Actinokineospora alba: one gene and its partner. The protein of the gene in region 1 interacts with the protein of each later gene in a pairwise test. Links are inferred from orthologs where the notes say so. Each region holds a gene or a part of one and is shown on either strand. Other genes may lie near its edges.

What was found.
Region 2: the proteins of eno (region 1) and rpe interact in binary tests that used the Escherichia coli proteins (3 or more experiments, as listed by UniProt). The link is inferred for Actinokineospora alba from one-to-one orthologs.

The regions. Positions count from the first base shown.
Region 1 is NZ_SNXU01000001.1:2,470,551-2,473,803, reverse strand. The notes cover bases 152-3,089. They hold eno (phosphopyruvate hydratase), read right to left. Parts: upstream 2,295-3,089; coding sequence 1,008-2,294; downstream 152-1,007. Other genes in these bases: C8E96_RS11780 (lytic transglycosylase domain-containing protein), read right to left, coding at 2,825-3,089; C8E96_RS11785 (tetratricopeptide repeat protein), read left to right, coding at 2,442-2,828; C8E96_RS11795 (FtsB family cell division protein), read right to left, coding at 472-1,002; C8E96_RS11800 (DUF501 domain-containing protein), read right to left, coding at 152-439. In the rest of the region: more of C8E96_RS11800, read right to left, coding at 1-151; more of C8E96_RS11780, read right to left, coding at 3,090-3,253. UniProt on the Escherichia coli protein: Catalyzes the reversible conversion of 2-phosphoglycerate (2-PG) into phosphoenolpyruvate (PEP). It is essential for the degradation of carbohydrates via glycolysis.
Region 2 is NZ_SNXU01000001.1:6,245,650-6,248,771, reverse strand. What follows is about bases 202-3,008. They hold rpe (ribulose-phosphate 3-epimerase), read left to right. Parts: upstream 202-1,177; coding sequence 1,178-1,840; downstream 1,841-3,008. Other genes in these bases: ribD (bifunctional diaminohydroxyphosphoribosylaminopyrimidine deaminase/5-amino-6-(5-phosphoribosylamino)uracil reductase RibD), read left to right, coding at 2,692-3,008; C8E96_RS28430 (hypothetical protein), read left to right, coding at 2,161-2,649; C8E96_RS33775 (MOSC domain-containing protein), read right to left, coding at 418-1,059; C8E96_RS33780 (NUDIX hydrolase), read right to left, coding at 202-421. In the rest of the region: more of C8E96_RS33780, read right to left, coding at 1-201; more of ribD, read left to right, coding at 3,009-3,122. UniProt on the Escherichia coli protein: Catalyzes the reversible epimerization of D-ribulose 5-phosphate to D-xylulose 5-phosphate.

The DNA of each region.
Region 1 (3,253 bases):
CGCCCGTCGGGTAGGTCTCTGACAGCAGGGCCAAGGCCTCGTCGCCGAACGGGTTGACGCCGGGGCCCTTGGCCAGGGCATGCGCGACGTGCACGTGCAGGCACTTGACCCGGGTGGGCATGCCGCCTGCGCTGACGTCGGTGCCCAGCGACTCGATGGCGTCGCGCTCGGCCAGGTAGTCGTTGTGCGCGGCCAGGTACTGCGCCGCCAGCGCCTCGTCCTCGGCGAGCCGGTCGGTCATCTCCTTCATGAGACCGGTGGTCTCGAGGGTGGAGATCTGCGACGCGAGCTTGTTGCAGGTCAAGTAGTACAGCGTCGGGAACGGCGTGCCGTCCTCGAGCCGCGGGCTCGTCTGGATCACCGACGGGTGACCGCTGGGACAGCGCGCCGCGACGGCGCGGGTACCGCGCGGCACCCGGCCGAGCTGCTGGGCGACCATGGCGATGTCGGCCTCGGTGACGGGCTCGAGGGTCACCGGCCCGCTCCGTGCACCGAGTCCCACAGCGCCTGGTACCAGGCCTGCTGCGAGATCGGGTGGGTCGGCTTCTGACCCGCGCCGGGGCCACCCGCCTCGGCGGGCAACTCGACCATGTAGGGCGTCTCCCCTGGCATCACGTACCGCAATCTCCTCTTGGCTTCGGCCTGGATCTGCGCGGGATCGGCCAACTGCGCCTTGCGCCGCTCAAGTTCCTCGACCTCGGCCCGTAACTCGGCCTGCCGCCGCTCCTGGACCTGCACGTCGGTCCGCTGCGACAGGTAGGTCCGCAGCGGCACCGCCACGCTCAGGGCCAGCGCGCCGACCACGGTCGCCAGCACCGCGGCGCGCCGCGTCGTCGACAGCCCGAGCGGGCCGAGCCGGGTGGCGCGCTTGGCGGGCGGGCGCTTGGGCGGCTCCTTCGCGGGGACCGCGGCGGCCGGGCGCGTACGGCGGACACTCTCCGGACGGCGGGCGGCGGATGCCCCGCCACGCCTGCCGCCCCGATCGCCTCCGCGCCCGGCCATCGGACTCAGGACTCCGGTGTGAAGCGCGGGAACGCGAGATCGCCCGCGTACCGCGCCGCGTCGCCGAGGGTCTCCTCGATGCGCAGCAGCTGGTTGTACTTCGCGGTGCGCTCACCGCGGGCGGGGGCGCCGGTCTTGATCTGGCCCACGCCGGTCGCGACCGCGAGGTCGGCGATCGTGGTGTCCTCGGTCTCGCCGGAACGGTGGCTCATCATGCTGCGGTAGCCGTAGGACGTGGCCAGGGTGACCGCGTCGAGCGTCTCCGACAGGGTGCCGATCTGGTTGACCTTCACCAGCAGCGCGTTCGCGGCGCGGCGGGCGATGCCCTCCTCGAGCCGGTCCGGGTTGGTGACGAACAGGTCGTCGCCGACGATCTGCACGCGCTCGCCGATCTCGGCGGTCAGGCGCACCCAGCCGTCCCAGTCGTCCTCGGACAGCGGGTCCTCGATGGAGACCATCGGGTAGTCGTTGATCAGCTGCGTGTAGTACTCGATGAGCTGCTCGGCGCTCTTCTTGGCGCCCTCGAAGCTGTAGGCGCCGTCGGAGTAGAACTCGGTGGCGGCGACGTCGAGCGCGAGCGCGACGTCGCGGCCCGGGCGGTAGCCCGCCTTCTCGATGGCGACCAGGATCAGGTCCAGCGCCTCGCGGTTGTTGCCCAGGCTCGGCGCGAAGCCGCCCTCGTCGCCGAGGCCGGTGCCCAGGCCCTTGGCCTTCAGCACGGACTTGAGCGCGTGGTAGACCTCGGTGCCCCAGCGCAGACCCTCGCGGAAGCTCTCCGCGCCGATCGGCGCGATCATGAACTCCTGGATGTCCACGTCGGTGTCGGCGTGCGCGCCGCCGTTGAGGATGTTCAGCATCGGCACCGGAAGCACGTGCGCGTTCGGGCCGCCGAGGTAGCGGAACAGCTCCAGGCCGCTGGACTCGGCCGCCGCCTTCGCCACCGCGAGGGAGACACCCAGGATGGCGTTGGCGCCCAGGCGCGACTTGTCCGGCGTGCCGTCGAGGTCGACCAGCTTCTGGTCGACGATGCGCTGGTCGACCGCGTCGATGCCGGCCAGCTCGGGGCCGATCTCGTCGAGGACGGCGGTGACGGCCTTCTCGACACCCTTGCCGCCGTAGCGCTTCGGGTCGCCGTCACGAAGCTCGACGGCCTCGTGCTCGCCCGTCGACGCCCCGGACGGGACCGCCGCTCGCGCCAGAGTCCCGTCGTCCAGCGCGACCTCCACCTCAATGGTGGGATTGCCGCGCGAGTCCAGGATCTCGCGTGCGCCGACCTGCTCGATGACCGCCACGTGGTGCTCCTCACAAAGCGTGCTATGTATCCGAGACGAGCCTAGCGGGGCGGATGGGCGGCTCGTCGAAGGCACGTCGGGCAGGCTCGGATCAACCCCCGTACGGAGGTCGATGAACATCAATCTCCCCCGTATTGTGAGCGGATTATGAGCGAGGACGGCAGCGGTACCTTCGAGGCGTTTCGGCGGGCGGAGTCCCTGGTCGCGCACCACAGACCCCTGGACGCCCTCGCCGCGCTAGGCCCGGTCCTGGAGGCCGCGCCGGACGCGCCGAGCGTGCAGTCGCTCGCCGGGCGGGCCTACCTGAACTCGGCGCAGTTCGGGCGCGCCGAGGCGGCGTTCCGGCGGGTGCTGGAACTCGACCCCACTGATCATTACGCGATGTTCGCGCTCGGTCGCACGCTGCAACGGCAGAGCCGTTTCACCGAGGCGCTGACGCAGCTGCGGCTCGCGGTGGCGATGAACCCGCTGCCGGAGTACCAGGAAGCGCTGGGTGAGGTGAACGCGCGGATCGCGTTGCAGCGCGACCGCTAGCCGAGTTCGGCGACCTTGCGGGCGTAGGCATCGGCGCCGCTGTAGACGTCGCGGCCGTACTGCAGCGACTTGTTGTAGGTGAACACGGCCTTCCACCAGCCTTCGCCGGTGGCGAGGTCGCCGCCGCTCGCGCACAGGTAGCGGGCCGCGGTCAGGGCCGCGTCGTCGACGTTCTGCGGGTCGGGTGGGGCGCCGTCGCCGTTGGCGCGCTTGGCCCACTTGCCCCACGTGGTGGGGAGGAACTGCATCGCGCCGACCGCCCGGTCCCACTCGCGGTCGCCGTCGAGCGCGCCGCCGTCGGTGTCGCGGATAGCCTGCACACCGGGTGACCCGTTGAGCGGCACACCGATGATCGGCTTGGTCAGGGTGCCCTCGTCGGTGACGCGGGTGCCGCGGAAGTGGCCGTGGTGGGACTCCACGCGGCC
Region 2 (3,122 bases), 3.8 Mb from region 1 along the record:
CGGGCCTGGCCTTGGCGAGTGCGAGTCCGGGCCCCACGAGGTCGCTGACGGGCAGCGAGTCCAGCTCCGTCAGGTCGAACCAGGCGGCCATGTCGGTCGACCCGTTCGCCTCGTGGCGCAGTTCGCCGCCGACGACCCGGCCCTCGTAGAACACGCGGACACCGTGGAAGGTGCCCTCGCGGTGCAGGCTGTCGATGCCGAGCAGGGTGTCGGCCTCGAAGTCGTAGCCGGTCTCCTCGGCGACCTCGCGCACCACGGCGTCCCACGGGTCCTCGCCGAAGTCGACCCCGCCGCCCGGGAGGCTCCACAGTGGACTTTCGCCGTGGATCCACCGGGCCAGCAGGATTTTCCCGTCCCGCACGCAGATTCCGTACGCCGACAGTCGGGTGGTGAGCCGTTTGCGGCGGAGGAAACGGGTCACTTCGCGAGCCGGGTGGTGATCCAGGACCGAAGGTCGTCGGAGAGGTCGTCGGCGGCGAGCAGGTCGGGCAGCAGCTCGGACTCGGTCGTGATCGCCCGGAACATCATCCCGATCGTCACCCCGTGCCCGGGCCGGTGGACCACGGTGATCTCGTCGCCCGCGCTGACCGATCCCGGCGTGATGACCTTGAGGTACGCGCCCGGGATCGCCCGCTGGGTGAAGGTCTTGATCCAGCCCTGCTGCGCCATCCACACCGCGAACACCCGGCACGGGACGCGCGGCTCGGTGACCTGCAGTTCCAGGTCCGGCCCGATCCGCCACCGCTCGCCGACCTCGGCGCCGGTCACGTCGACGCCGCGCGTGGTCAGGTTCTCGCCGAACACGCCGGACGGCAGGGGAGTGGCCAGCTCGGTCTGCCAGGCGTCGAGGTCTTCGCGCGCGTACGCGTAGACCGCCTGGTCGGGGCCGCCGTGGTGCTTCTTGTCGCAGATCTCGTCGCCGGCCACCCCGCTGGCCGCGGGCCCGGGCTCGCGCACCGCCACCGGGTGGTCCACCGGGCGCTTGTCGATCGCGCTGAGCCCCGACTTCCCCTCGACGGGTCGCGCGACGCCTACGTTGACCGAGAGCACGTTCGCCATGAACCGAACGTACCCAAGGCCGCCACCGCATTTGCGAGAGCTGGCTCACGGCGCGGGTTCCCGGTTCGTGCGCGGCCCCGACCGGCGCTTATGCTCCCGGCCTGTGTCCACCGCACCGATGATCGCGCCCAGCATCCTGTCCGCCGACTTCGCCCGGCTCGCCGACGAACTCGCCGCGATCCACGGCGCCGACTGGGTCCATGTCGACGTCATGGACGCGCACTTCGTGCCGAACCTGACCCTCGGCCTGCCCATCGTCGAGTCGCTGCTCAAGGTCACCGACATCCCGATGGACTGCCACCTGATGATCGAGGACCCGGACCGCTGGGCCATCGCCTACGCGGAGGCGGGCGCCCACAACGTCACCGTCCACATCGAGGCGGCCAAGGACCCGATCAAGCTCGCCCGCGACCTGCGCGCCGCCGGGTCGAAGGCCGGCCTGTCGATCAAGCCGGGCACGCCCATCGAGCCGTACCTCGACGTGCTCAAGGAGTACGACACCCTCCTGGTGATGTCGGTCGAGCCCGGCTTCGGCGGCCAGAGCTTCATCGCCCACGTCCTCGACAAGGTCCGCACCGTGCGAAACCTCGTCGACACCGGCCACCTGAACCTGCTGGTGGAGATCGACGGCGGCATCAACAGCGACACCATCGAGCAGGCCTCGGAGGCCGGTGTCGACTGCTTCGTCGCAGGCTCCGCCGTCTATGGCGCCGCCGATCCCGCGCGCGCGATCGAGGCGTTGCGCACCCAGGCGGTCTCGGCCAACCACAGGTTCGCCTGATCGGTCACTAACACGGCAGGTCGTTTCACCGATTGTGCAGGTGAGACGGCTGGGCCCGGCCCGGCCACGCTTTCTTGGGTGAGGTGGTCGCCATGGCCCCTGCGAAGGCATGGAACATTCCGCGCGCCTGGAGGATGGCCGCGGTGGTATTGGGAGCCGGAGACCACGACCAAGGGGACGACCACCATTTGGCCGGTCAGCCCGACCGCGGAACCCCCGGTCACGTCCACTACCGATGATGGCCGGCGGATGCTCGCCGAGCGGCAGGAAACGCTGCTGCGAAAGGCGAGGTCGTCTACCGGGCACCCCCTCCGATGCGAGTGAACGACTCGCATCGGGTCACGGTGCGGGGCGCGGAGAAGGCCGCGTCCTCGGGGGTGACTGCCGAGCTGCCGGGAACCGGCCGAATCAACATCAGTTCGACAATGATCGGCACAGTCATGGTGGCCGATCTGAGCAGTCCGTACAGGCGGACTCTCCTCACCGACAGTTTCGCCGAGTGGGCCCGGGACGTGCGCCCAACCCGCAGCGGATCGCTCAAGCTCGACTTGGTCATCAAGGTCGTGGACCTGACAAGAGAAGGCGCATCGACCTACTACAAGACGTATGACCAACCGGTGGAGGTCGAAGTCAACCTGGCCTACGGGATCACCAACTGGCTCAAGACGTACTGGCCGATGACCGGCCTGACCATTCCGGTCCTCGGCGCGGCGGGATGGACGCTGTGGCGCAACCGCCGACGCGCCGTGGCCGGTGTCCCGGCCAACGAGACCGACCCCGGTGAGCCGCCGGCAAGTCCGGATCGGTGAACCTGCGAAACTGATCGGGTGGACGACAAGCTGACCGCGGCGATGCGGGCCGCCATCGCGGGTTCCGACGCGGTGCGGGGGACGACGAGTCCCAACCCGCCGGTGGGCTGCGTCATCCTCGACGCCGACGGAAACCAGGTCGGCGTGGGCGCCACCCAGCCGCCCGGCGGCTCGCACGCCGAGGTCATGGCCCTGGTCGACGCCGGGACCAAGGCCCGGGGCGGCACCGCCGTGGTCACGCTCGAACCGTGCGCCCACCACGGCCGCACCCCGCCCTGCACCCGCGCCCTCATCGCCGCCGGCGTCAAAACCGTCGTCTTCGCCGTCGCCGACCCCAACCCGGCCGCCGCGGGCGGCCGCACCGTCCTGACTGAGGCGGGCGTCACCGTCGAGAGTGGACTGCTGGCCGACGAGGTCGAGCGCGGCCCGCTGCGCGCCTGGCTGCACTACGCGCGGACCGGGCGCCCGCACGT